DNA from 2 places in the Longicatena sp. 210702-DFI.1.196 genome. Region 1 is predicted to be linked to the other one. Evidence: predicted binding sites of a transcription regulator. Region 1 holds the regulator's gene; the other holds the start of a gene.

Region 1 (13,100 bases):
ATTGCCGAAAGAACGTTTGCGTATCGAAATACGTCGCATTGATGAGGAAGTTCGTTTGTTCATCATTGAGGGTATTGGCAAAGCATATGAAGAGATAGAGAGGGCATTAGCATGAAAACATTATGTATGGACAGTGCGCATAAGCATTTGATCTTTGTGTTACTGGAAGATGGTAACGTGGTGGCAAGTCTTGCACAGGAGTGTTGGAAACGACAGAGTGAAACATTATTTCCTGCGCTTATTGCGTTAATGGAGGAAGCGCATTGGAAAGCGGATGATATTGATGAAGTTGTGATAACGGATGGTCCGGGCAGCTATACCGGTGTGCGAATTGCGATGACGGTGGCTAAGGTTTTATGTACTAGAAAACATATTCCTTTATATTGCATCAGTACGTTGCAGCTGTATGCAGGTATGCATCCACATACGTTTGTAATGCTGGATGCGCGCAGTTCACGTGCGTATACGGCGTTATTGGATGAAGGAAAGTTCCTTTTGGATGAGGGTATCATGACGCTGGATGAGGTGAAAGCGTATCTGAAGGACAAGGATGTTCGTGTAGTTGGGGAAACGGAATTGATTGATCTTGCTCACGAAGATGTGGATTTTGTGGAAAATTTCCAGGCATTGCGTCCGTTAGCGCGTCGCATTGACAATGTACATACCTTAACTCCGCGATATTTAAAAGAAAATGATGCGTATTTGGTGAAGTAGTATGCTGCGTAAAATGCAAGTGGAGGATATTGAAGCGGTTGCGGCATTGGATAGTGAATGCTTTCCCTTGCCTTGGCAAGAGGAACAATATCGATATGAATTACATGAGAATCCGTTTGCTCATGTTTATGTGTTAGAAGTAGACGATAGGATCATTGGCTATATTGATTTCTGGATTACGTTTGAAACATGTCAGTTGGCGAAGATTGCTGTTGCACCGGCTTATCGTGGACAGCAGTATGCGCATTTGCTGATGGATGTCATGATTGCAACAGCAAATCAAGAGCAGTGTGAAACTATCTCATTAGAAGTACGCGTTTCAAATGAAGCTGCTCATAAATTGTATGAGCACTATGATTTTATCAAAGTGAATGTCCGTAAAGCTTATTATCAGGATAATGGTGAGGATGCGGATTTTCTGATAAAGGCGTTAGGAGGAAATTGTATATGAAAGACACGTATATATTGGCTATTGAATCAAGTTGTGATGAAACAGCGGTTGCCATCATTAAGAATGCGAAGGAAATCGTGGCAAATGTGGTGGCGACGCAGATTGATGTTCATAAGGATTTTGGCGGTGTGATTCCGGAGGTTGCCAGTCGTATTCATGTGGAAAATATTTCAATGGTTATTGAAGAGGCTTTGAAGAAAGCTAACATGGATGTAGCGGATATGGATGCTATCGCGGTTACACAGGGACCGGGATTGGTTGGTTCTTTGCATGTTGGTGTTCAGGCGGCGAAAACTTTGGCTTGGGCATATGATAAGCCATTAGTTCCCGTACATCATATTGCCGGCCACATTTATGCGAATCAGTTAATTACCGAGCTTGCATTTCCTTTACTTGCTTTAGTTGTATCAGGTGGACATACGGAACTTGTTTATATGAAGGATGAATGGAGCTTTGAAATTTTAGGCACAACGCAAGATGATGCAATTGGTGAAGCCGGTGATAAGGTTGGACGTGTATTAGGCTTACCTTATCCAGGTGGTGTCTATGTGGATAAGATAGCAAAGGATGGCAAAGCTATTTATACATTGGCGAAGCCTAAAACAGAGAATGAATTGGATTTTTCTTTCAGCGGTTTAAAGAGCAGTGTCTTGCAGTTTATTGATCGCTGTAAGCGGAAAAATGAAACATTCCTGCCTGAGGATTTGGCTGCTTCTTATCAGGAAACGGCTTTTGAGGCGTTATTGGAAAGAGCACGGAAAGCTTTGGAGCTGTATCACCCTAAACAAATGTTGTTGGCAGGTGGAGTTGCGGCGAATTCTTGTTTGCGTAAGAAGATCAGTGAGGATATGGCTAAGGCGTATCCAGAGGTTACCTTTATCATACCGCCGTTGTCTTGTTGTACGGATAATGCAGCAATGATCGGTGTTGCAGGTACCATCGCTTATCAGCATGGAGAGCGTGGAGATTTTGCTTTGACTGCAGATCCTGGCATGGAATTGGAAAGATAGGACGCATAGAAGGAAAAGTCTTGAGGAAACGTTTATAAACCGAATATTGGATATACCCCCTGAACTGTGGACAAATCAGTAAAGGGGGTTTTTGTATGGGAAAATCTCTAGTCGCATGGATATTATTTTATGAATTTATCTTGTAATAGTATTTACTAGTTGAACATTCTTTCATATAAAGTAATATAATATATAAGGTATCACATTCTTTTTCAATATATGTGTTTCATATCCATTGTTTTAGAGCAAGCAATGGCATAATGAATAGTATTTTGGATAGACTAGATGAGTTTTTTGATGCTATGGATATTTAACATAGCTAAAAAGGAGATGAGCTTATGGATAATTGTTATGATAGTGAAAAGGGAACCTTTCGGTTACGAGCAGGTGCGATTTTGGTTCGTGATGGCAAAGTGCTGATGATGAAAGGTAGATTAGCGGAAGGTGGTAAAGAAGTTATGTATTCACTGGGAGGTGCCATCATGTTTCAGGAAACTGCAGAAGAGGCAATCATCAGGGAAACAAAGGAAGAAATAGGCTTATCTATTCGTGTTAAACGACTGGTATGCATCCATGAGAATTTTTTTGATGTAGAAGATCTTGGCAATAATCATGAGGTATCCTTTTATTATCTGGTAGAACCTGTGCATGAAGAGGATTTAAAAAAGCCATTTCTTAAAACACCTTTAGAGGAGGCGGTTTGGATACCGATCGATGACTATCAAAGCTATGATGCCTATCCGGCTTTCTTTAAGGATACCTTGAAACAGTTGGATGATGAGCGGATACAAACCATCGTGACAAGGCTTGCGAAAGAATGTGAATGATGAAAAAGGAGAATGTACCGGGTAAGCATTTGTAAAGCACTTGATCAATGATTTAAAGAATAAAAAGATATAATTAAAAACATGAAAAGCACGTGATGAGCAAGCGCATAATCAATCACGCAGCCAATAAAGCAATCACAGAAGGTTAGGAGGAAAGAATCATGGAATACTGGGATATCTATACACAAGATGGCATTTGTACTGGACGCAGGGTAAAGCGTGGAGATGCGATGGCAATAGGAGATTACCATTTGGTCATTCATCTGTTGATTCTTGGTAAAGATGGTCGTCTGTTGTTACAAAAACGTTCAGATCAAAAAGAAAGCTTTCCCGGCTATTGGGATTTTGGCATAGGCGGAAGTGCTGTTAGTGGAGAAAATGCCCGGCAATGTGCACAGCGCGAGTTGCAGGAAGAATTAGGCATTTATATGGATTTTCAACAACGTAAGCCGGTTTTGCGCAGCTATGGACAACATTCCTTAGTAGATTTCTTTACCATTGATTATGCCGGAGGATTAGCAGATCTGACATTGCAAAAGGAGGAGGTCAGTGGTGTTTGTTGGGCAGATTTAGAAACTGTGCATCTGATGTGCAAACAGGGAATCTTCATCCCATATCAGCCACATTTGCTTGCTTTATTGTTAGACATGCATAAGCAGCAAGGCTTGCATTGTTCATCATAATATATCGGAAAGCTAAGTTTTCTTGCTTCTTTTTATTAGCACTATGAGATACGTATGACAGTACGTACAAGCCGTAAAAGTTCAAAATGACAAATTCTTCACAATTAAAAAAATTTGTGGTATACTAACAGAGGTGATGAACATGACAGAGAAAAATGTGCCAAAGGCTACGTTGCAGCGCTATCCGGTGTATCTGAAAGCACTGCGGAAACTGAAAAGCTCAGGAGTGGAAAGGATCATGTCCAAAGAGCTTGCCAGTGTTGTGAATATTGAACCAACGACGATTCGCCGAGATTTTTCCTTTTTGGGAAATCTGGGGAAACAAGGGTATGGTTATGATGTCAATAAACTGATTGAAATATTCAACCAGCAGCTTGGCATGGATTTCGATGAGAAGATCATTTTGGTGGGGGCAGGTAATATGGGCCGCGCTTTGATGAAGTATAATAAATGGGATTATGTTGTAGGTGAGATTGCCTGTGCATTTGATATTAATCCTGATCGCCAGGGTGTGCGTTTCGGTATTCCGGTATATGATATCAGTGAGCTGGAACAACGCATTCCGGATGGCTGCCGTATCGCCATCTTAGCCATCAGTGAAAATATTCAGCAGACGGTAGATCGTTTAATTGCCTGTGGCATCACAGGTTTGGTCGATTTTACCCATGTGCATATACAAATTCCAAAAGGGGTTGTATTAAAGAGCGTAGATGTGGTATCATCTATACAGGAACTTGTTTTTGAAACAAACAGTTTAAATGTAGAACGTTGAAACAGGACGATGCCTGCTAACGATGCATAGCGAATCCGGGATGGTGGAAGCCGGAGGCATACGAGCAAGCGGAGAACACCTGTGGAGTTGAATCGGAGAATAGAGTAGACGATTCCGCGAAAGGATGGCGTTAAGATCCGATAAGCAAGATGTCTGTCAGCAGAGGTATTTCTGACAGGAATCAGGATGGCACCGCGTAACTAACTTACGTTCCTGAAAGGGAACGTTTTTTTTGTTCCCTTAATGAATAAAAGGAGGAAATGAAATGTTTGAATTTATGACCATTCGCGAACTATATGAAATCGTATTAAGCGCATCTCATGTAGAACTAGACAGCTTGGAATATGTACAGCTGCAAGGTTGGATACGTACAAATCGCTGCAGCGGTAAATTAGGCTTTATCGAATTAAATGATGGTACGTATTTCCGCAATGCACAATTAGTTTATATGCAGGAATTGAAAAACTTCGCGGAAGTAGAGAAATATCCTACCGGCGCAGCTATTACCGTAACCGGGAAATTAAAATTAACACCAGATGGTAAACAGCCATTTGAAATTGTAGTAACAGAGGCTGTTTTGGAAGGTGATTGTGATCGTGATTATCCATTGCAGAAGAAACGTCACAGCTTTGAGTATATGCGTGAGATACCACACTTGCGTCCTCGTGCGAATTCCTTCTATGCCATTTTCCGTCTGCGTTCTGTATTGTCCATGGCCATCCATGAGTTCTTCCAGAACCAGGGCTTTGTCTATGTACATACGCCAGTCATTACCGGCAATGATGCAGAAGGTGCGGGAGAAACCTTTACAGTTACCACACGTGAAGATCAAAAGTATGAAGAAGATTTCTTTGGGAAACACGCTTCTTTAACGGTATCCGGACAATTGCATGTAGAATCCTTTGCGATGGCTTTTCGAGATGTGTATACCTTTGGACCAACTTTCCGTGCCGAAAACTCAAATACGACACGTCATGCCAGTGAATTCTGGATGATTGAACCGGAAATTGCCTTTGCGGACTTAGAGGATGATATGGATCTTATTGAAGATATGGTGAAATATTGTATTGATTATGTCTTGGAAAATGCACCGGAAGAAATGAAATTCTTTAACAGCATGATTGATAAGGAATGCATTGAACGTATCACCAAGGTACGTAACAGTGAATTTAAGCGTATGACTTATACGGAGGCGATTGAGCTTTTAAAGAAAGCCGATGTGAAGTTTGAAAATAACAAAATCGAATGGGGCATGGATCTGCAGAGTGAGCATGAACGCTACTTATGTGAGAAAGTAGTCAATGGCCCGGTCTTCTTGATTGATTATCCAAAGGATATCAAAGCCTTCTATATGCGTGTCAATGAAGATAATAAGACGGTTGCGGCATGTGATTTGTTAGTGCCAGGCGTTGGCGAATTGGTTGGCGGAAGTCAGCGTGAAGAGCGTTATGATGTGCTAGAAGCGCGTATGAAAGAAATGGGTATGGAAACTGACAGCTTACAATGGTATATGGACTTGCGTCGTTATGGCGGTTGTAAACATGCCGGCTTTGGCTTAGGCTTTGACCGTATGCTGATGTATTTAACAGGCATGCAGAATATTCGTGATGTTGAGCCATTCCCACGTACACCAAGAAATTTGATTTTCTAATCGTAGAATAGACTTTCACAGGGTATGTGAAGGTCTTCTTTTACAATAGATGATACAAAGGGGTAAGAAAGGAACAGAATATGATACGTTTAGCAACAAAACAGGATGCCGCAAGCATATTAGCAATTTATGCTGAATATGTATTGCATGATAGTGCAACTTTTGAATATGAAGTGCCTTCCCTTACGGAATTTGAACAACGTATGGAAGTGATACAACAGGTATATCCATATCTGGTCTATGAAGAGGAAGGAAATATTTTAGGCTATGCTTATGCGCATCGTTATAAGGAGCGTGCGGCTTATCAATGGGATGTGGAATTAAGCGTATATGTCAATAAGGATGTTCATGGAAAAGGTATTGGCAGTATGCTGTATAAAGTATTATTTATTTTATTAAAGAAACAGCAGGTACATCATGCATATGCCTGTATCACTTCTCCCAATCCGAAAAGTGAGCGTATGCATGAGCGGTTAGGATTTCAATTAGTGGCTAGATTTCCTCATACCGGCTATAAATTTGACAAGTGGTTGGATGTTGTTTGGATGGATAAAGAATTACTTTCACCAGGTGTACCTCAACCAATCGTGCCATTGGCATCCTTCATTGAACAATTGCCAAAGAATCTAAGCGAACTTTTAAACAAAGACAATGAGCCTATAAAATAAATCATAAAAAGAGCAGCTTGCATGGAATGATTTCTAATGTGACCTCCAAAAGTTAGACTTAAAATCTAACGAATGAAGGTTGCATCCTTCCTGTAGCTGCTTTTTATCTGTTTGGGGTTTTGTGCCTTTCCTTTTTAAAAGGTGATTCTTTCATGGGGTTTCCAATATGTTAGCCCAATTTGTCAAAAGTTATTCTTTCATGAGTTTTTTAATAGGTTAGTCCAGCTTTTTAAAGGTATCCTTTCTTCGCGTTACCAATACGTTTATCCAATTTCTTTAAAAATTATTCTTTGATAGGCTTTCCGATATGCTTGTCCAATCGCCATTGCGGCGCACTGCCATCATCTGCCCAATATTCATCCAAAGAAATAATTTTATCCTGTTGTAGCTTCAGAAAGGAAACAACATGATAGGAAGCAGTTTGATCTTTTGGATAAACAAGTGTAACACTAATGATCAAATCATCAAGTAACTCTACTCTTTCTACGACCCCATCCCAATCTCCCGGATATTCGCAATTCGCAATAATATATTCATCAAGCGTAAATAGTTCATTGGTACAATGCCAACAAATCCTCGCATCCTGATGAAAATAGTTTCTGATTTCCTGCTCATCCTGTTTTAGGACGGCTTTCCAAAATTCATAGATGTTCATAAGATAACTCCTTTATCAATTATATAGATATAGTATGACATCAGAAAAGCGATAACACAAGGGTAACAAACGATTGTTAGAATAGCAACTGCTTTTTCTATTCACTGACCTCATTCATATAAGCAGTTAACTTGCGAATGAATGTTTGATAATCTTGACAGTTGATGAGATCTTTTAAAAAAGCCGGTTCACTAAGAATCTCAATCAACTGATCAAAGATCTGGGCAAATATTTGTCTGCTGTCATCATGTACGCCTAGTAAGGTGACAATATGCACCTCATGCACTCCCCATTGCATACCATCTGGACAAAGGACGACACTTATAAAGCTTTTTTTAGCGTTATCACCAAGTGAATGAGGAACGGCAGCGTCCTCAAAGGCGGTGCTTGACATATGCTCACGAGCAAAGACATCCTGTGTAAAGGAAGCTTCGGCATAATCCAGTGCAATCGCATCGTTACAAAGCTTTTGAATGAGCTGGGTACGATCTAAGTGAACATCCGTATAAAATAAGCGAGGATCAAATAAATCAAATAGAAAATCTTTCAGCTTCTGTTTGTTTTTTTCGGATAACATCTTAGAAATGGTAGTTTCCAATAAGGCCATATCTTTATTTGTAAGAAATGCATGAATTAACACATATGGCTGAGGAAATCTTGCCTCTACTGTTGAAATAATCAAATCTGCATGCAGCATGTTGGGCTGATAGGAAGGCATAGAAACGGCATATTTTATCGTTATCTTATCTTCAAAATGACGGCTGATCTTCTCTAAGGTATGTTGATGAATGCTGTAATAATCGGCATATAAAAAGAGAATCGTTAACTTGTTTTTTGATTGCACATTGTTTTCAAAGTAACTGCCGATGTGAAAAGAAATAAAGGTAATTTCATCCTCATTCAACACTACATCATAATTTTCTTTAAACTGTTGGGCAATATAAACGGCAATATCATAAATCAAGGGATACGTTGCCTTGATCTTAGCGGTCAATGGATTTTTGGCATAATAGTTATGTGCAACACGATTAAACAGATTCTTAACATGGATGGTGAATTTCGCAATAAATTCTTCATCAAAGGCATCCAGTAAATAGCGCTCTTCAACATTGTGAATCACGGCATGGGCGATATCAATATATTTCTGTTCAATAAAAGATGAAATATTAGAGCCATTAATAAAAGAATAATCAATCATCGTTGTATTGTTCGAGATAATAAGCGTCAAATTATAAACTTCAGCATCATTCATATGGATTTGATAGTTTTTCTCAATATACTGTTTTATTTCCTGTGCCACAAGATATTGTTGTGAATCAAGAAACGGTGTGAAATCGACTTGATCATTTAACTCACAGGCATTACGGATACGATCAATCATGACAATAAGATGCAATGCCGTATTATTTAGTGTATAATCATTCGCAAATACATTATTGCGTGAAAAAATATCGGCAAGATTTTTACGGAAATCCCAAAAATGATAATGATAAGTCAATAAACGCACTTCATCTTTTAAGACAAAATTATCATACGTATCACTGGAAATTAAGCGGCTCATTAATCGCCGTTTATCTTTTTCACTGCCTTCTAAATATAACAAATCATGATCTCTGCGTATGGTTACATTACAGCTAGAAACAATCTTACGGATACTGCGAATATCATTTTCAATCGTAGACTCACTTACAAATAATTCATCCGCTAGATCAAATAGATCAATACCATCTTGTGAAGAAATAAGTTTTTGAATGATCAGATTTTGCCGTGTTTGCGGGGTTTCCACATTTTGACTTCCTTTTTCCCGATAAGCTAAATATTGCTGAGCACTGTTTAATCGATACCCTTTATTTGATGATATTACTAAAGGACTTGTTTCATTCTCATTTAGTGAACTGACATATTTACGTATCTGACGTGTGGAAACATGAAGCAGTGAAGATAGCTCACCGGCAGCTACCCAATGTTCATAATGGTGCCAGAGATAGTCTAACAAGATTGAGATATTATCCTTCATATGTCTATTCACTCTCCTATGCAAGGCCCCCAGATACTCTTCATCATTATATATGTACACGATAAGTATAAAGTATAAGTAATCTTTGCTCAAATTAAAAAAGTTCCTACTGCACGGAACTTTTCTGATTTGTCTTGTTATACTGTGTTCGCTATACTGAGGGTGTGATAAGGAAAGGAGGACAGTTATGTGATTGGCAAATATGAAAAAGAGATATATCGTCGCTGAATATGACTTCAGACAAGTACGGGAATACTTTGATACATCTCTCTTATATCATAACACCAATCCAGATAAAAATCATTCATAATTATAAAGGAGAAGATCATGAAGAACATTTTATTAGTTTGTGGCACCGGTGCGAGCAGCGGTTTCATGGCCAAAAACATTCGCCAGGCAGCGAAAGCTCGCAATATTGAAATTGGCGTAAAAGCTAGAAGTGACTCTGTTGTAGAGGATTATATTGAAGATATTGATCTATTGTTGGTAGGACCACATCTTAGCTACATGCTGCATGATTTAGAGGATATTGCAGATCCATTTGGTGTTCCTGTTCAGATTATCCCCAAAGATGCATATGGGGAATTGGATGGCGATGCCGTTCTTGATTTTGCTTTACCTTTTCTAAAAGATGAGAAAACGCATGAACGTTAATGGTAGAATGCTTGCTTAATAAACGATGGTATCGTAGGAATGTTTATGAGCAGATACGTTAGAAATAATTCCCTGATGAACTATATACATTGGATAAGATTGCCATAGCATGTTAAATTAAGCAAGCGGTTATTTTGTAAAAGGTGATTAAGAAATAGAATCACGAGGAGAAAACATATGAAAAAATTCATGGATTGGATGACAGATAAATTCGCACCGAGAATGAATAAGCTCGCAAGAAATCCGTGGATTGCCTCTGTCCAGGAGGCTATCCTGACTGCGATGCCTATGATTTTTATTGGTTCATTTACGACCGTATTGACCGCTTTTGGCGGCTTGATTGAAGGATTTCCGGATTTTAGCCCACTTTCTACTTTTTCCCTGGGCTTATTATCCTTATACTTAGCATATTTAGTACCATATCTGCTGATGGAAAAGAAACGCCATAATAAAACGAAAAAAGAAGCAGGATTGGCTGGTATCGGATTCTTTTTGATGTTAGTATCTCCAACCTTTGATGAGGCAGGAAATATTTTGTTTCAAAGTTCTACTTTAGGAAATGGCGGTATGATTGCAGCATTGATTGCCGGCTTGTTTGTCGGTTTTGTGATGAATGCTTTTTCTACTCATTCCTTCTTTAAGGAAGACAGCGCTATTCCAGATTTTATCACCGTATGGTTTGATACATTAATTCCGATACTGATGATTTTATTTGTTGGCTGGCTCTTTACTTTCCAGCTCCATATCAGTATCTTTGATTGCATTTATACATTATTCTCACCAATCTTAAAAGCCGGTGACAGTTTCCTTGGTTTTGTAGTCTTATACTTTGTTGGATATACCTTCTTATACACGTTTGGTATTTCTACCTGGGTCATTTATCCGATTGAGTCGGCATTGATCCTGCAAGGAATTGCGGCGAATCAGGCAGCGGTAGCAGCCGGAAATGCTGCCAGTGTTATCAATGCGGATGGAGTATCTTATTATTTTACGCTTGGTGGAGGCGGCTGTACCTTGGCTTTAGGTCTTATGATGTTGTTTATGGCAAAATCGAAAAAGTGTAAGGTCATCGGAAAAGCCAGTCTGGTACCAAACTTATGTAACATCAATGAACCATTGGTATTTGGTGCACCAATCGCCTTTAACCCGATTCTGATGGTACCGATGTGGATCATTGGTTTACTAGCACCGGCCTTGACCTGGTTTGCCTTATATTTTGATTTATTGCCTAAAGTAACGACTTTATTCTCCTTCTGGTATTTGACTGGACCTATTTGTTCCTATGCTGTAGGAGGTATGGTTGGATTGATCTTTACCTTATTTATTTTCGTCTTATCCTGGATCATCTATTATCCATTCTTTAAGGTATACGATAAGCAATGTGTACAGAAAGAAGCAGAGGATGAAGCACAAAAAGCAAAATTAGCAGCACGTAAAAACGCAAGACAGGAAACAAACAATGCATAAGAAGGAAGGTTTATTATGGATAAAACAACGATTGAACAATTAAATAGTGCTGCGATGCAGATCATTCTGCATGCCGGTGATTGTTGGAATTTGCTCAATGAAGCAATCAATGATCTGTTAGATGATAAAAGTGAAGAAGAAGTAAAAGACAAGATCACGCAGGCAAAGAAAGAAATCACGAAAGCACATGTTATTCAAACGGATATGATACAAAGCTCAATCAATGAAGAAGAGCTGCAGACAACCTTATTATTCACCCATGCACAGGATACGCTGATGACTATCAACAGTGAAGTAAATCTGGTACAAAGCATGATTCGTCTGTATCGTAAGTTGGAGAAATAAGATGAAACGTAAAATTACAGGATTTCCGAAAGACTTTTTATGGGGTGGTGCCATTGCGGCCAATCAAGCAGAAGGCGCTTGGAACATTGATGGGAAAGGACCCTCTATGGCGGATATTGAAATCCTTCCAGAGCAGTATGATCGCCATAAGGTAGTCGGATTTGCTCATACTGCCAAACAGATAGAAGAAGCATTAGCGGATACCAAAGGCTATTATCCACGCCGGCATGGCATTGACTTTTATCATACGTATAAAGAAGATCTGGCATTGATGAAAGAAATGGGGTTTACCTGTTTTCGAACATCCTTTAACTGGACACGCATCTTTCCACACGGAGATGAAGAACAGCCAAATGAAGAAGGTTTAAAGTTTTATGATGATTTGCTGGATGAGATGCTGAAAAATGGTATAGAACCAATCATGACGGTTTCACATTATGAAATGCCTATTCATCTGATTACCAAGTATAAGGGTTGGTATGCCCCTGAAATGATTGATTTCTTTGTGAAATATTGTAACGTGCTATTTGAACGCTATCATAATAAAGTACGTTATTGGATCCTATTGAACCAGATCAACTCTTTACAGGGCTGGGGAGAGTTTGCCAGTTTGGGAATGGTGCAGGATGGTTATGAAGATTGGGAAAGTGCCAAATATCAGGCAACGCACCATCAGTTTGTGGCATGTGCTAAAGCCACACAACTTGCCCACGCCCTTGATCCTTCCTTGCAGATTGGAATGATGTTGGGGGATGATGCCTTATATCCGGCAAGCTGTAAACCAGAGGATGTCTTTGCCAACACCCAGCAGATGCAGATGAGTTTATACTTTTATTCCGATGTCTTATTACGCGGAGAATATCCGGGTTATGCGTTGCGCTATTTTTACGATCATGATATCCATGTGATGATCAAAGAAGAGGAAGAACAGCTGTTAAAAGAGAATACCGCAGATTTTCTATCATTTTCGTATTACTTTACCCGCATCACCAAGGCCAAAGATCCTACCCATCCTAAAGAGAACCCCTACTTAGAAAAATCTATCTGGGGCTGGGCAGTGGATCCATTAGGATTTCGCAACTCATTAAATTTGTATTGGGATCGTTATCAAATACCAATTTTTATCGCTGAAAATGGACTGGGTGCATTAGATGAGGTCGTTGATGGAAAGGTTCATGATCCTTAT
Region 2 (17,488 bases), on a different contig from region 1:
TTGTTTCAGGTATACATGTAACAATACTTGAGGCAATAAGACTTCCACCAGATTCTGATTTAGTTCAAACAAAGAAACGTGTCGCTGCATTTGATAAAGCTTATAAATCATCGGAAGTTCTTGATAAAAAGGTTTCAGAAAGGCTACTTCATAAGATAGTTGTTCCAGATAATGAGAAATTAAATCAATTCCCTGTAAATGATACATTGCATGCTCCAAAGGCAAACCATCTAGCAATGGATAATCGATATCTTCTTTTTCAAAAGCATACAACAAAGGAGCATAAGGCGATGATAAACGTTTGAGATAGGTTGGAAAAAAATCGGTAAGGAGATAACGCAGACGTTCATTTGGGTACCATTCGGCATAGAGCTGGACTTTTGCTAAGCGGTGTTTGCAAGCATGGCATAAAAGCTCTAACTGTTGTAAACCATGAACATAACGTTTTTTTAAAGATGCATCATCTGTGGCATGATGGGCTATATAAGTAATGCTGATAAGCATATCGTTTGCTACGTGACGAGGAACACAGCTACTGTTATGGTGTGTATAAAGCTGAATCAAATGTTTAAGTAACTCCAGACGCTCTTGTTGCTGGTCGCTACTCTTTTTTTGTGTTTGTATGTTAGAGCTCATTTTCGTATTTTTAGCTGTTTGCAGCACCGTTTTATAAGGACTTTATCAAATGTTCCATATTGCATATGAAAGGTAAGCAGGGTATGCAGTATGGTGGCATCATTCACTTGCCAGGAAAACAAAGAGCGTAATTGATAATAGGAAAATATGGCATCATGAAGCATGGGTAAATATCGTGTTGCATCTGCATAAGGGGAGGCAGCCAGCGCTTTTATCAGCTCATATAAGATGTGATAGTCACTCTCTACCAAGTCAAAAGCGCTACAAGCATGCTGCACACTTTGTTTTAAGGCTGTCATATCTTCTGCACGCAGATGGTATCCATAAGATTGAAGTTGTTGATTGAGCGTTTGATTGACGGATAAAGCTTGAGATGTCGTATGCATTGATGATCACTTCCTTTCATGTAAAGAGTTTTATCACAAATAGGAAGCGAGGTATAGTCTTGAAAAAATGATGAATTTATGGTATTATATGAATACAAATAAGAGAAAAAAATCTTTAAACTATATGTCGATGGTGTTGAAACATCATTTTTTTATTTTATCGGGATGAAAAGAGCAGATACAGGGATTGAAGAAAGGGCATAAACAAGTCTCAATACAGTATTTAATCATACGAACGTATGATAGAAGTACATACAAAAAAAACATCGGTAAATACACCGATGTTTTGCGTTATTTCTTAAGGACGTTTTACGATAACAGCAGTACCCTGTCCGCCACCGATACACAGAGATGCTAAACCAACTTTTGCATCACGTTTGATCATTTCGTGGATCAATGTTACTAAGATACGGTTACCAGATGCACCTACTGGATGACCCAGTGCAATGGCACCACCATTTACGTTTGTCTTGTTCATGAATTCTTCGCGATCGATACCGTGTTCTTCCACTAATTCATGGATAACACCTAAACTCTGTGCTGCGAATGCTTCATTCAGTTCGACTAATTCAATATCCTGCAGTTTCAGACCTGCATAGTTCAATGCATGACGAATTGCTGGAGTAGGACCTAAGCCCATAGTCAATGGATCTACACCACCTTGGCCGATACCGATAACTTCACAAATTGGTGTTAAGTTATATTTTGCTACAGCATCTTCACTAGCTAATAATACAAAGCTTGCACCATCATTGATACCAGATGCATTAGCAGCTGTTACAGTACCATCTTTAATGAAAGCTGGGCGAAGTTTTGCCATTTTTTCAGGAGTAGATTTACGGTTAGGATGTTCGTCAGTATCAAAGATCACAGTTTCTTTTCTCAGTTTTACTTCTACTGGAACGATTTCATCTTTGAAACGTCCGCTATCAACAGCAGCTATTGCTTTCTGTTGAGATGCATAACCGAATTCATCTTGCATTTCACGAGTGATGTTATATTTTTTCGCAATATTTTCTGCGGTAACACCCATGTGAATACCATTCATAGCATCAGTTAATGCGTCGTAGATCATATGGTCCGTACATTTGAAATCTCCCATTTTGTTTCCTGTACGAGTGTTTGCAGGAATTAGGTAAGGAGCACCTGACATGCTTTCTACACCACCAGCAACAACGATATCATTGAAGCCAGTCTGGATAGACATAACACCTTCCATTACGGTACGTAAACCGGAACCACATACCATGTTAACGGAATGTGAACAAACAGATTCAGGAATACCAGCAGCCAATGCAACCTGACGGCCGATGTTCTGCCCCAATCCTGCACTTAATACGTTACCACACAGCAGTTCATCAACATTTTCAGGGGCAACGTGTGCGTCTTCCAGTAATGCTTTGACAACAGTAGCACCTAAATCAACTGGTTTAACTGTTGTTAAAGAACCCAGAAAACTACCGATTGCACTACGTTTAGCGCTAACAACATAAGTTTTTTTCATTTTCTCTACCTGTCTTTCTTTTTCGAAACCTTTCTTGATATGAATACTAACTTCATACATGAATATGATACCGAAAAAGGATACAGATGTCAACAGCTTGTGAAAAAATTAATAAGTTCTGTATGCATACTTTTGGGTGTTGTAAGTTTAGGATGTTGTCCCTTTATAAGTAGGAGGAAACGTTATCATTTTGATGCATCTTGACTACAATACTAAGAATTCCCAAAAAAGATTAGATTCAAAGCATAAGCATTTAACTAAAGTGTACATCAAGAGCCAAGGATATGACCTACTTATACAAGATTTTTTCTTTTCATGAATAGAAAGGGATGGTAAGCAGGAAAGGTAAGGATAATACAGGAAGAAAGGGTGCTAATGAAACGGGTTTTTTGTTTCTGTTAAAACTTGTTAAAATTTTAACAATTGTGTTGACGAAAGGAAAAAAGAGGGATAAAATTATATATGGATTATGGCTCCCGAAACGCCGGGATACCGCCTGTTATATACATTATTTATATATAGGCGCATGTAAGAATCCTATTAGTTCAAGAACATTCAAGGAGAGGAGAACACTTATGGACTTCATGTTAACAGAACAACACAAAATGATGAAGAAACTATTCGCTGAGTTTGCTGAAAAAGATGTCAAACCTCTTGCAGCAGAAGTCGACGAAGACGAACGTTTCCCACGTGAAAACGTTGAAAAAATGAGAGAGTGCAAAATGCTCGGTATTCCATTCCCAAGAGAATACGGCGGAGCAGGTGCAGATTACCTGAGCTACATTCTGGCAGTTGAAGAACTGAGCAAGAAATGTGGTACTACAGGTGTTGTATTATCTGCCCATACTTCTCTGGGAACTTGGCCAATTTTTGCATTTGGTACAGAAGAACAGAAAAACCGTTATCTGCCTGATTTATGTACAGGTAAGAAACTGGCTGCTTTCGGTTTAACAGAACCAAATGCCGGTACGGATGCTGCTGGTCAGCAGACAACTGCTGTAAAAGATGGCGATGATTATATCTTAAATGGTACAAAGATCTTTATTACAAACGCTGGTGAAGCTGATGTATATGTAATCTTTGCGATGACTGACAAGTCTAAGGGAACACATGGTATTTCTGCCTTTATCGTAGAAAAAGGTATGCCAGGATTTACAGTAGGACAGCACGAAAAGAAATTAGGTATTCGTGGTAGTGCTACTAGTGAATTGATCTTTAACAATGTGCGTTTAAGCAAAGATCAGCTGTTAGGTCAAGAAGGTAAAGGCTTCAAGATTGCCATGATGACACTGGATGGCGGACGTATCGGTATCGCTGCACAGGCATTAGGTATTGCTCAGGGTGCAATTGATGAAGTTGTTCCTTATGTGAAATCACGTAAACAGTTCGGTCGCCCTATTTCTAAATTCCAGAACACACAGTTCCAGTTGGCTGATATGCAGGTAAAAACAGATGCAGCTCGTCTGTTAGTTTATCAGGCTGCGATGGCTAAAGAAAACGGACAACCTTACACATACTTAGCTGCTGAAGCAAAATTATTTGCTGCTGAAGTTGCCATGGAAGTTACGACAAAAGCAATCCAGCTGATGGGTGGATATGGTTATACACGTGATTATCCAGTAGAAAGAATGTTCCGTGATGCAAAAATTACGGAAATCTACGAAGGTACTTCTGAAGTACAGCGTATGGTTATTTCTGGACAGATGTTGAAATAATAAAAGGAAAGGAAGAAGATCATGAAAATTATCGTTCTTGTAAAACAGGTACCGGATTCAACTGAAATCCGTGTCGATAAGGTAACAGGTACTCTGATTCGTGCTGGTGTACCAAGTATCATCAACCCAGATGATTTAGCTGGTGTTGAAGAAGCATTGAAAATTAAAGAGGCAACAGGTGCTCATGTAACGGTTATCTCTATGGGGCCTCCTCAGGCAAACGGCATGCTGAAAGAACTGTATGGCCGTGGTGTTGATGAATGTATTTTGATTACTGACCGTGCTTTTGCCGGTGCGGATACATGTGCTACTTCTAGTACATTGGCTGCTGCCATTGAAAAAGTTGGTTATGACTTGATCATCGGCGGACGTCAGGCAATTGATGGTGATACTGCACAGGTTGGTCCTCAGACAGCAGAACGTCTGGATATTCCTCAGGTTACTTACGTGGATAAGATCATGGAAGTAAATGATAAGAGTGTTACAGTTCGTAAGTCATTAGAAGATACTGAAGAAATTATTGAAGCTAAGCTTCCATGTCTGTTAACAACATTAAGTGGAATGAACACTCCTCGTTACATGAACTGTAATGATATCGTTGATTCCTTCAGCAAAGAAGTGAAGATCATGACCTTTGCTGATTTGGATATCCCTGCTGAAAAAGTAGGTTTGGCAGGTTCTCCTACTAAGGTTCACCATACATTTACAAAAGATGTTACGGCTGAAACGGAAACTTACGATATGCCAGCAGCTGATGCAGCAAAACTGATTGCTAAAACACTGAAAGAAAAGCAGATCATTACGAAATAGGAGGAGAAAACAATGGCTAAATTTGAAGGATACAAAGATATTTACGTATTCGTTGAACAGAGAAATGGTGAAATTGCCAACGTCGGATACGAATTAATTTCTGAAGCTAGAAAATTGGTAGCATCAATTCCTCAGATGGGATTCCAGGTTGTTGGTGTTCTGTTAGGACACAACGTAACGGATAAAGCAAACGATGTTATCGCACACGGTGCTGATAAAGTAATCGTTGCAGATCATGAATTACTGGAAGGCTACTCTACACAATTCTATGCTGATACATTAACACAGATTATCGAAACATATAAACCAGACAGTTTCTTAACTGGTGCTACGGTATTAGGCCGTGACTTAGCTCCAAGAGTTGCTGCTCGTTTGAATGCAGGTTTGACTGCAGATGCTACAAAGATTGAAATCGATCAGGAAAAAGTTGCGGATGGTGAAGCATTATTATTAGTTACACGTCCTACTTTCGGTGGTAACCTGTTTGGTACAATCGTTTGTCCAGACACTCGTCCACAGATGGCAACGATTCGTCCAAACGTATTCAGCATGGATCCAGTGGATACTGCAAGAACAGGTGAAGTTGTAGCATTTACACCTGATTTCAAAGATACAGACGCAAAAGTTGTTGTTAAAGAAGTAATCGCTAAGGTTGTGGAAGGTATCGATATTACAAAATGCGATATCTTAGTAGGTGCCGGTCGTGGTGCTGAAGATTGCTTAGACATGGTAGAAGCAGTTGCAGAAGAATTAGGCGGTGCAATGTGTGCTAGCCGTGCCGTTGTTGATGATGGTTTTGCATCAAAAGACATTCAGGTAGGCCAGACGGGTAAGACCGTACGTCCTTCTCTGTACATCGCATGTGGTATTTCCGGTGCTTGTCAGCATGTTGCCGGTATGGAAAAATCAGATATGATCATCGCTATCAACCGTGATCCACAGGCTGAAATCTTCTCTATTGCAAACATGGGCTTCATCGGTGATGTAAAAGAAATCTTACCTCTTCTGAAAGAAGAAATCATCGCTGCGAAAAAAGCATAATTAAAATCATACGCAGAAGGTGGATAGGAAAATATTTCTATCCCCTCTGTTATATGAGATAAAAAAGGTAAAAAGGAGATAATGAACATGAAAAAAGTTGGTGTAATCGGCGCTGGAACAATGGGCCAGGGCATTGCAAACGCATTTGCTACAAATGGTTATGATGTAACTGTATGTGACATTAAGCTTGAATGGGCACAGGGCGGAATCGACAAGATCGGTAAAAAGTTAGACAAATTGGTAACCAGAGAAAAAATGACAGCTGATAAAGCTGCTGAAATCAAAGGTAACCTGAAGGCTGGCGAATACAAAGATTTGGCTGATTGCGACTTAGTAGTAGAAGCTGTTCTGGAAATCATGGAAACAAAGAAAGAACTGTTCTCTACATTGGATGAAATCTGTAAAGAATCTTGTATCTTTGGTACAAACACATCTTCTTTATCAGTAACAGAAATTGCAAAAGGTATCAAACACCCAGTAATCGGTATGCATTTCTTCAACCCAGCAGATCGTATGAAACTGGTTGAAGTTATCTCTGGTATCAATACTCCAGTAGAAACAAAAGAGGCTATCATCGAAATTTCTAAATCTTTAGGAAAGACTCCTGTTGAAGTTGCAGAAGGTCCTGGATTCGTTGTTAACCGTATCTTGATTCCTATGATCAATGAAGCAGCTACGATCCTGCAGGAAGGCATTGCTTCTGTAGAAGATATCGATACTGCTATGAAACTGGGAGCTAATCATCCTATGGGACCTTTAGCTTTAGGTGACTTGATCGGTTTGGATATCGTAGTAGCTATCATGGACGTATTGTTCAATGAAACTCACGATTCTAAATATCGTTGCTGTACACTGTTGAGAAAAATGGTACGTGGAGGCAAATTGGGTCAGAAGACTGGTGTAGGATTCTACGACTATACAAAATAAGTTCGAAACGTATGATAAAGCGAGTGAATCTATAATTTCTATATCCATTGAAATTGTGGATTCACTTTTTTAAGAAAGCGAGGATATAAACATGGAAACTATTTTAGTAAACTATGAAGGACATGTGGCTACCATTACCATTAATCGTCCAAAAGCATTGAATGCATTAAGTACACAGGTATTAACAGAATTGAATGAAGCTTTAGATGAAGTTGAAGCTAACAAAGATGTTTATGCGTTGATCATCACAGGTGCTGGTGAAAAATCTTTCGTTGCAGGTGCTGATATCGCGGAAATGAAAGAAAAGAACGTTGAAGAAGCTGCTGCTTACGGTAAATTCGGTAATGAAGTATTCCGTCGCATCGAAGCTTTCCGTTGTCCTGTTATTGCGGCAGTGAATGGCTTTGCTCTTGGTGGTGGCTGTGAATTGGCTATGAGCTGTGACATTCGTTTAGCAAGCGAAAATGCTGTTTTCGGTCAGCCAGAAGTTGGTTTGGGTATTACTCCAGGCTTTGGTGGTACACAGCGTTTAGCACGTATCGTTGGTGTTGGCATTGCCAAAGAAATGATTTATACAGCAAGAAATATCAAAGCACCTCGTGCTGCTGAAATCGGTTTGGTAAACAAAATCGTTCCTGCTGAAGAATTGATGGCTACAGCAATGAAGATGGCGAAAGGTATTGCCGCAAATGCACCAATCGCTGTTGCAAATTCTAAGAAAGCTATCAATAATGGTTTACAGACGGATATCGATGGTGGTATCGCTATTGAAGTGGAAGAATTCTCTAACTGCTTCGCTACTGAAGATCAGACATATGGTATGACTTGTTTCTTGGAAAAAGTAAAAGAAAAAACATTCTCTAACAAATAATAATGCATCTTCAAAAAGCGTATCTCTTGGTATACGCTTTTCCTTGTGGTAAAGTAAAACCATGAGAGATACAAAGGAGGTTATGAAGTTGAGTAAAGTTATTAGTCTTGAACAGGCAGTTTCCATGATTCCAGATGGTGCCAATATCGGTATCGGTGGTTTTATCGGCTGCGGTCATCCTCAGGAATTTTCTGTAGGAATTGAAGAAGCTTTTCTAAAAAGTGGTCATCCACGTGATCTTACCATCATGTTCTCCGCCGGTATCGGTGATGGAACAGATAAGCTTGGCTTGAATAAGTTGGGACATGAAGGTTTGTTAAAACGTATCATTGGTGGTCATTGGGGATTGATTCCTAAGCTGCAGAAATTGGTATTTGAAAATAAGGTAGAAGGGTATAACTTACCTTTAGGTACGATTTCTTTGATGTTCCGTGATATTGCCGGACATCGTCCTGGTACCTTCACAAAGATTGGTTTAAAGACATTCGTTGATCCTCGTATCGAAGGGGCTAAGATGAATGAGCGCTCAAAAGATGACTTAGTAGAATTGGTAAATCTGCATGGAGAAGAATGGCTGCTTTATAAGTCTTTCCCATTGAATGTTGCCTTGATTCGTGCGACATATTGTGATGAAGATGGAAATGCAACGATGGAGAAAGAAGCGGCAACCTTGGATTCCCTTTCAATTGCACAGGCTGCGAAAAATTCCGGTGGTATTGTTTTACTACAGGTAGAAAAAGTTGTGCAAAATGGAACCTTAGATCCACGTAAGGTAAAGATTCCTGGTATTTATGTTGATGGCATCGTAGTTTCTCGTCCTGAGAATCATATGCAGACGTATGCAGAACAATATAATCCTGCATTAAGCGGTGAAATTAAAGTGCCGGTGGATTCTATTCCTCCTATGGCTTTAAATGAACGTAAAGTCATCTGCCGTCGTGCAGCGATGGAGTTAGATCCTGAATGTGTTATTAATTTAGGTATTGGTATGCCGGAAGGAATCGCCAATGTCGCAAATGAAGAAGGATTACCAGGATTGAAACTAACAGTAGAAGCCGGTGGTATTGGCGGTGTACCAAATGCTGGTACGGCGTTTGGTACTTGTACGAATCCAGATGCAATCATCGATCAGCCATATCAGTTTGACTTCTATGATGGCGGTGGCTTAGGACAGGCATTCTTAGGTCTTGCGGAATGTGATAAAGATGGCAATATCAACGTATCTCGCTTTGGACCAAAGATTGCCGGATGCGGTGGTTTCATCAATATTACGCAGACATCTCCGGTAGTTGTATACTGTGGTACTTTTACAGCCGGTGGATTAAAGGTAGCTGTGGAAAATGGTGAATTAAAGATTCTGCAGGAAGGACGCATTAAGAAATTTAAAGAAAATGTGGAACAGATTACTTTCTCTGCAGAATATGCAAAAGATACCGGACAAAAGGTTGTGTACATTACAGAACGTGCTGTCTTTGAATTGCTAGACGGTGTTTTAACCTTAACGGAAATCGCTCCTGGAGTTGATTTAGAAAAAGATGTATTGGCGCATATGGAATTCAAACCTACGATTGCCAAAGATCTGAAACTTATGGATGCACGTCTATTCAAAGATGAAATCATGGGTCTGAAAAAAGATTAAAGAAATTCAGAAAGGTGCTCTTGTTGCACCTTTTTCCATTTTTCTACCGATTTTTCCATATTACTATTCATAATTTATTATTTTGTTATACTGAATATGCAATATAAAGCATATCACATGAAAGAATCATGTTGATATAGAGAATCTTATCATGCGGTGAGTGTAGACCATTGGTCATAGAGATTGATCGTAAGATGAGATTCAGGCTGATTACAGGGCTATCAAATGCATTCATGTTGGTGGTTATCGTTGGTAAGTAGCAGGTGAAGTTGTATGGTAGTAGTATATAATGCGCGAAATACCTGTAAATCAGCACAAGAGAAATGCAGTGATGAAAAGAAAACATCAGCTGCATTTCTTTTTTTATGTAATTTGTATTATAATGATTCCATGATGAGGAGTGAAATATATGTATAGTTTTTGTAATGATTATAGCGAAGGCGCAATCCCTATGATTATGGAGCGTCTGCAGGAATTTAATAAGAAACAAAATCCAGGTTATGGAATGGATGAAATTTGTGATAAAGCAAGAGAAAAAATTCAAGAAGTACTGCAATGTCCTACGTGTGACATCCATTTTTTAGTTGGAGGAACACAAGCAAATTTAACTGTTATTGCCAGTGCATTACGTCCTTATGAAGCAGTTATGGCAGCCGATAGTGGTCATATCAATGTGCATGAAACAGGGGCTATTGAAGCAAGCGGACATAAGGTAGTCATTGTTGACAGTGCGGATGGCAAAGTCAGTGTGGAAGGAATTTATGAGGAAGTCAGACGCCATTGTGATGAGCATATGGTCAAGCCCAAAATGGTTTATATTTCAGATGCAACGGAGCTAGGCAGTGTGTATCGAAAAGCAGAACTACAGGCTTTGCGCAAGACATGTGATGCGTTGGGATTATATCTGTTTATGGATGGTGCTCGTTTAGGGTGTGCTCTGACAGCAAGTGATAACGATGTAAGCTTTGCTGATTTATGCAAATATATTGATGTCTTTTCCATTGGTGGTACTAAAAATGGTGCGCTATTCGGAGAAGCTGTCGTTATTGTGAATGAACAGTTGAAAAAAGATTTTCGCTATATGATAAAACAGCGTGGCGGTATGCTTGCGAAAGGTTGGTTATTGGGGCTACAGTTTTTATCCTTATTTGAAGACGATCAGTATAGAAAGATTGCGGCTCATGCGAATGCGATGGCACAAAAATTACAAACAGCATTTGTTGATTGTGGGTATTCATTATTTGCCAAATCATCCACGAATCAGATATTTGTCATTTTACCGAACGAGGTTATCAAAAAATTAGAAAAAGAATATGCGTTTCAGTTTTGGGAAAAGGTAGATGCTACACATACAGCAATGCGTTTTGTCACGAGTTGGGCGACACCTGAAGCAGTAATCGATGAATTTATCACATATCTAAAGCAAATTTAAGAAACAAAATCTGAGATGTTAGGGCGCCTTAGCAAGCAATATAATATGAGGTGCTCTTTTTATTGCTGACAGTACCTAACAAATGACAGAACTATGTCATTTCGTATGTGCATACTGTTTGCTGAGGTATATCAAGGACATCTTGCTCTTGGCTTTTTGATTCGCTTTAACAGTGCAATATTCACGTGATTAGGGCTTAAGGAAGATGCCGTTATTGTTTTAGAATGCTTCTTGGAATCCAGCCCATTATTCCATGACTTTTAACTAACGCATAATGCTCATACAAAGAAATAATTTTAACTGTTTCACCATGGCGTACGGGCAGTAAATAATTGGTATAATTTTCAGCACTAAAGTTGCCGTTTTCTTCATATAAAAAGGCTTTTGGTATCCACAATCGACGTCCTGTGGCTATTTGTTGACAATATGCTTGGTTTTTCTCTTCTTTCAAAACATGTACGGCACGTTCATGCCAGGTAATATAAATACTGTCTTTTTGCTTCGGTGTATAATTGGACAAAATTATTCCTTCTGGTAAATCATCACAATGGGCAAAGCTAAATTGTCCATGATGCAGAATGAGCGCATTTAATTGCCCTGCGCGTTTTACTGCATTGCCTCCATCTATAGCAATGATATGTTTTCTTTGATCAATTTGAGGATTAAAATCACAAATGGTAGAGCAATATTCACTTACCGGTATATGTCCGACGATGACGTATTTATGAAATGCTATGTTTTTTAAGAAAAAACGATCATGCCTCATTATGTCACGCATCTCATTTCCATAGGTTTGCTCATTTAGAATAGCTGCATGGGCAAAGATATAGTCTTGTGTTTCAATAACATGAGGTAAATCGGCGATGAAGGTTAATTCTTTACGAAAAGTGGACTTTAGTTTTCGTGCCAATCGTACCATATCTGTATCTTTTGTGATTTTTTCGTGCATACAAGCAGCCATTTCATGTATAAGACTGTTTTGGCGTTGGCATAAAACTTCATGTAAAAAATCCAATCGATATTCATATAAGATATTTTTACAAACAAAATCACAATTGCCAAGCATTAAGTGAACATGTGAATCTTGTGATAATTTCATTAAATAGGATAAAGTTTCCATGTTTTGTTGCCCTTTTTCTAATAAATCACCAACTAAAAATAATTCATCAAGAGTACTATCAAATTGTATTTGCTTAAGCAATTTTTGAAAGATATGTAAATTAGCATGTATATCACTGATTGCGATAATACGTCTGTTTGATGGGATGGATATGGATTTGGCACAGATGGAACGATCAATCATAAACAGTCTCCTTTTTGTTACTCATTATAGAAAAGATCTTTACCTTTTGCAAGCAAGCGCTTGCCAAGCAGCATGAAAAGTTGTACTCTTAAATTCAGAAGGAGTTTGGGAACCTGTTAGCAGTATTATGCACCATTCTGTGTTTTTTATAAGAATTCTGTAAAACGTTTGACACATAATGAACATTTTCTAGTGACTATGATTAGTTTTACATGGATTGGTAATTTAGAAACAGATACAACATTTGATTATCGTAAATTTCCAAACATAGAATGAATTTTCTTTGCAAGCAATGATGTGAAGATGTTACAACAAGCACCTTATGGTTGCGAAGGGTAAATGTCTTACTAAGATAAAGATTTGACAGATTTAATAACAAAAAGCAATGATGAAGATGGTATTGCAATTGCTTTACACCATTTTGGCTAGATAGGATGAAATTATGGAAAAGATAAGCGGAGCTTTATTGCGATATTATCGCATGCAGCAAAATCTATCACAGGAAGGCTTGTGCACAGGCATCTGTGTAGTGAGCTATTTATCAAAGATTGAACAAGGGAAAGTAGATGCCAGTGAAGATATTTTGCAGGCGCTTTTTGCACGTTTACAAATCCACTATCATGGTGATGCGCGATTTCTATCAGAAATGAAACAGTTGTTTGCCTCCTTTTGGGAAGCTTTGGATTTTAATGAACCCCTTGAAGAGCATGCGCTAAAAATAAGGGCTCATGAAAAGGAACTTCTTTATAGCCCACTTGTCATAGAATATCGTTTGTTTCAAATTTATGATAAGATCATGAGGATAGAAGAAACAGAAAGTAGCGAGGTTTTACTGCATTCTTTACAAGAAATAAAAGTATATGAAAATTATATGGATGAGCTGCAGTTATATCGCTATCACCTATTATATGATCATTATCCAGATGCGCAGATACGGTTGCATCATGTTCGTCTTGCAGGGTACTATCGAAAAACGGCCGAACAGGAAATAGCATTGGGGATGGCATATATAAATATGGGAGATTACATTGAAGCATGTGAGTATTTGCAAAAAGCCTATGCGATGGCGAGTGAAGATGGAGATGCCAAACGGATGATCACCGCAGCCATCTTAATCGGTAATTGTTATTCCTGTCAGAATGTGGAAGGTCTGATGTTAAAATATTATCAAAAGGCAGAACATCTGGCTCGCCAGTTGAAAGATACGAATACGTTAAAAGAACTTGCTTATAATATTGGTTCCACATATCTGGAATGGAAACAGTACGATTTGGCAAAAGAAAAATTATTGTTTTCAAAAGATTTAGAAGAAGATCGCTTAGGAAAGGTATTGATTGCTCATAAATTGGCATTGTTATATATTGAGATAGATGAGGCACAAGAAGGGAAACACTATATAGAAATGATGGAAGAAGCACTTGATGAAAAGATGCCGCTTATCTACCATAAGATGTTAATTTTTATTAAACTACGTTATCGAGAAAATTATTTAGATGATCCTAACTACTATCAGGTGCTCATGGATATTTATGAACAAGATACACATACCTATTTTGGGTATCGTTTATTTCATTCTCGATACTTGCTTGAAGTATATACGCATCAGCGACGCTATAAAGAGGCATATCTTCTTCTACAGGAAATACAAAATCACAATTTTCCTAAAAAACATGGAATTTGACGCTTAAAGTCTTTGATATAATGCAAATTTTCACAAAACAAGGGGATAGAAAATCTTCTTGTTTTTTAATATACTTAATGCAAGGGAGGTGTAACATGAAAAAAACATTATGGAGCCGTGATTTTACAATTATAACCATAGGAACCTTAATCAGTGCCATTGGTGGTACTGCTATGAGTTTTGCTTTTTCACTGGTTGTATTTGATAATACGGATAGTACGATGCTGACAGGTATATTTACCGGTTTATCTATGATACCGGCAATCTTAATACCTATCATTGCAGCACCTTTTGTTGATACATGTGAACGGAAAAAGGTAATTGTTCGATTAGATGCTTTCAATGGCATTTGCTATCTGTTATTTGCCTGGTATCTGTCAAATTATGACTTTTCTTACACGATCTATTTGTTATATGCATTATTGACAACATCTACTGGAAGTATTTATCAGTTGGCATATGCATCGCTATATCCTGATTTGATACCAAAGGGATTTATGCAGAAAGGTTACTCTATTTCCAGTATGATATATCCTAGTGTCACCGCATTGATCACACCGATTGCCAGTATGATTTATGTGCATTATGGGGTAGCGATGATTTGCTTAGGAGAGGGTATCTTGTTGTTAATGGCAAGTTATGCAGAGCATCATATTGCTTTTCAAGAGAAAGAATTGAAGAAAATGAGCTTTTCTTTTTCAGGCTATCGAGAAGAGATGATGGAAGGATTTCATTATTTAAAGAAAGAAAAGGGGATACGCAGTATCTATGCGTATATGTCTGTTACAAATGCGAATGCCGAGGCAGTGAACATGATGTCTATGGCATTGTTCCAATCTTCTTCTGTGCTGACAACAACAATGTATGCATTCTTAACTACAGCAGAAACGGCCGGTCGTATGTTGGGAAGTATCTTTCATTATTTTGTTCGTATTCCTGATCATGTGCGTTATAAAATAGCCGTCAGCGTTTATGCAAGCTATGAGGCCATGGATATGATCTTATTGTTTATTGCATATCCCTTAATGATCCTTAATCGCTTTATCTGTGGCTTTCTGGGTGTGAATAGTATGAATATTCGAGAAGCTAGCACCCAAAATTATATCCCATCGCATATGCGTGCAAGAGTAAATGGCTTATTTAATGTATTGGTTTCCCTTCTTTGCATGTGTTCACGTTTTCTTGCCGGTGCGATGGGGGAATTCATAGAGTACCCATATGTAGCTGCTTGCTTTTCCATGATTGGCTTATTAGCTGTTGGGCTGGTAATCGTACGTAATAAGAAACATGTACAGCCAATTTATAATCAACATTTATAATTAATAGAAAGAAGGTATGTTGGATGTTAGATGAGAAAGGTTTTGACACATGGTCTAAGAGCTATGATGCCTCCGTAAAGCAAAGCGATGAAAATCACCAGTATCCCTTTGCCGGTTATGAAAAGGTGCTGGATGCAATCAAGCAAGAAGTGTTAAGAAAACCAAAACCGACTATTTTGGATATTGGATTTGGTACGGCAGTTTTGACAAAACAATTGTACGATCATGGCTGCCTTGTGTATGGCGTGGATTTTTCAAAGCGCATGCTTGCGTTTGCACAGGAAAAAATGCCTGAGGCAAAATTGTTACAAGCGGATTTTACAGAAGGCTTGCCTGCTATGCTTAAAGAGCAAAAATATGACATTATTATATCGACCTATGCGATACATCATTTAGAGGATGCCAAGAAAGTGAATTTCCTAAACGATTTAATGCAATTATTAAAGCCTGAAGGTAAGATCTTACTTGGTGATGTGATGTTTGCACATGAAGATCAGTTATTAGATTGTAAACGGCATGCGAAAGATGCTTGGGATGAGGATGAATGCTATCTTGTTGTAGATAAGCTGCCTGCGTTTCCTAAAACAAATATGAATTTTTATCCGATTTCATTTTGTGCAGGTATATTAGAAATATCGAAAACCAAATAAAAAAGTAATTGTTCCTATAAGAAGGGGAGCAATTACTTTTACTTTAAGGGAATAAAAAATTGATAAAAACCGGTAATTCTTTTTCCCAGCTAGCTTCATTATGTTTGCCTTTGACGACTAAATTGGGAAAAACTTCTACATTTTGTGCAAGCAGTTGCCGAATGATTTCTAAATTGGCAGCTGACAGTTTCGCTAGTTGCATTTTAGAGCGAACTTCTTCACTGCCCCAGGAAAGATATACATGGGTATCAGCATGCAAATGATCTTTCAGCTCTTGTCGAATGTCTGCCATGACACCATATAAAAAGCAAGATAAGCAAGCTGCTTTTGAAAAAATATCATTGTGATGCAGGATAGTATATAGAGCCATCAAGCCTCCCATGGAACTTCCGCCGATTGCCGTATAACGACGACCTGTTTTAGTTCGATATCTTAGATCAATCCAAGGCTTTAAATCCGACACGACCCATTCCATAAGGGCTTTGCCACGGCCATGGATATGACCGACATAGCGATCATCAAAATCATAAGGAGAAAATTCCTCTAAACGCTGATTACCTTCATGATTGCATTCAATTCCTACAACGATCACCGGTATTTCATGCGTATCAAAATAGGTTTCCATGCCCCAGCTTTTGCCAAATGTGGCATCTTCATCATGAAACAAGTTATGACCATCATACATATAGAAAACGGGATATTTTTGTTTGTTGTTCTCATATCCTACAGGCAGATAAACATGAAGGGTGCGCATTGTCTGAAAGCAGGGAATATAAATATCTTCCTTTCTAACCATCCCAAATCACCTCACGAGTGTTATTATATCATATCCGTCAAGTAAATAAGTTAATCTTCTGTTATAATTAAAGAAAGGAGATGGTGTTTATGTTTCTCTTTCTTTATGTAAGTGTTATTATGTTCATCCTATATTATATTTATATGCCGCATATGAACAGTTTTACAACACTTGGTTGGAAAAGTGTCTCATCCCTTGGTTTTGTTATTTTAGGAGCTTATCTTTTTTCTTTAGCTCCAGCAGTTTCATATCGCCAATATCTTTTGCTTGGCTTACTATTAGGTGCTATCGGTGATGTATTTCTTGCGCTTCCTTATTGCTATCCAAAATTCGAAAAGCAATATTTTCTAGGTGGCTTAACAGCATTTTTATTTGGTCATCTCGCATATATTGCTGCTTTGTATCATACTACCTTGCCTATTACTATCCTTTTGGCCGTAATAGCAATTACGGTTGGCTGCATAATGATTGGGTGGTTGCAACAACGTGTTGATTTTCAAGGTATGACTGGTGCCGTTATGCTATATGCATCCATTATTATGTTTATGGAATTACAGGCATTGACATGGCTTTTTTCTGGCTCCTTTGGCTTGGTGTTAAATTTAGGTTCTCTTTGTTTTGTCCTTTCTGATTTGATTCTGGTTTTCATTATATTTGGTAATGCCGATCGTCCGGCCGTGGTAAAAGCTAATTTATCTTTTTATTATTTCGCGCAAATGGCTATTTTGACAACGATGATGTTGAGCAAATGAATAGCAAGGTGAAAAGTTGTTATGCT

What was found. The regulator Rex, encoded in region 1, represses fermentation and respiration genes when NADH is low (regulators of the CRP and FNR family bind a similar motif). The targets are predictions, from matches to a motif close to GTGAANNNNTTCAC.
Region 2: the regulator Rex is predicted to act here: its motif matches at 2,626-2,639, upstream of LI241_RS04555 (acetyl-CoA C-acetyltransferase).

Annotation. Positions count from the first base shown of each region.
Region 1 covers NZ_JAJCPX010000052.1:1,266-14,365, reverse strand. The annotation lists gene tsaE (tRNA (adenosine(37)-N6)-threonylcarbamoyltransferase complex ATPase subunit type 1 TsaE) at 1-115, shown strand, start outside; gene tsaB (tRNA (adenosine(37)-N6)-threonylcarbamoyltransferase complex dimerization subunit type 1 TsaB) at 112-714, shown strand; gene rimI (ribosomal protein S18-alanine N-acetyltransferase) at 716-1,165, shown strand; gene tsaD (tRNA (adenosine(37)-N6)-threonylcarbamoyltransferase complex transferase subunit TsaD) at 1,162-2,175, shown strand; gene LI241_RS14535 (NUDIX hydrolase) at 2,514-3,002, shown strand; gene LI241_RS14530 (NUDIX domain-containing protein) at 3,164-3,685, shown strand; gene LI241_RS14525 (redox-sensing transcriptional repressor Rex) at 3,828-4,457, shown strand; gene asnS (asparagine--tRNA ligase) at 4,723-6,108, shown strand; gene LI241_RS14515 (GNAT family N-acetyltransferase) at 6,189-6,776, shown strand; gene LI241_RS14510 (hypothetical protein) at 7,060-7,431, opposite strand; gene LI241_RS14505 (BglG family transcription antiterminator) at 7,529-9,448, opposite strand; gene LI241_RS14500 (PTS sugar transporter subunit IIB) at 9,776-10,102, shown strand; gene LI241_RS14495 (PTS sugar transporter subunit IIC) at 10,280-11,569, shown strand; gene LI241_RS14490 (PTS lactose/cellobiose transporter subunit IIA) at 11,585-11,914, shown strand; gene LI241_RS14485 (glycoside hydrolase family 1 protein) at 11,916-13,100, shown strand, end outside.
Region 2 covers NZ_JAJCPX010000006.1:80,735-98,222, forward strand. The annotation lists gene LI241_RS04545 (DUF6179 domain-containing protein) at 1-636, opposite strand, end outside; gene LI241_RS04550 (DUF6323 family protein) at 633-1,022, opposite strand; gene LI241_RS04555 (acetyl-CoA C-acetyltransferase) at 1,321-2,526, opposite strand; gene LI241_RS04560 (acyl-CoA dehydrogenase) at 3,102-4,241, shown strand; gene LI241_RS04565 (electron transfer flavoprotein subunit beta/FixA family protein) at 4,263-5,051, shown strand; gene LI241_RS04570 (electron transfer flavoprotein subunit alpha/FixB family protein) at 5,064-6,092, shown strand; gene LI241_RS04575 (3-hydroxyacyl-CoA dehydrogenase NAD-binding domain-containing protein) at 6,174-7,019, shown strand; gene LI241_RS04580 (short-chain-enoyl-CoA hydratase) at 7,111-7,890, shown strand; gene LI241_RS04585 (acyl CoA:acetate/3-ketoacid CoA transferase) at 7,979-9,529, shown strand; gene LI241_RS04590 (low specificity L-threonine aldolase) at 9,939-10,961, shown strand; gene LI241_RS04595 (metallophosphoesterase) at 11,173-12,264, opposite strand; gene LI241_RS04600 (helix-turn-helix domain-containing protein) at 12,707-13,945, shown strand; gene LI241_RS04605 (MFS transporter) at 14,041-15,264, shown strand; gene LI241_RS04610 (class I SAM-dependent methyltransferase) at 15,288-15,914, shown strand; gene LI241_RS04615 (alpha/beta hydrolase) at 15,958-16,710, opposite strand; gene LI241_RS04620 (lysoplasmalogenase family protein) at 16,800-17,462, shown strand.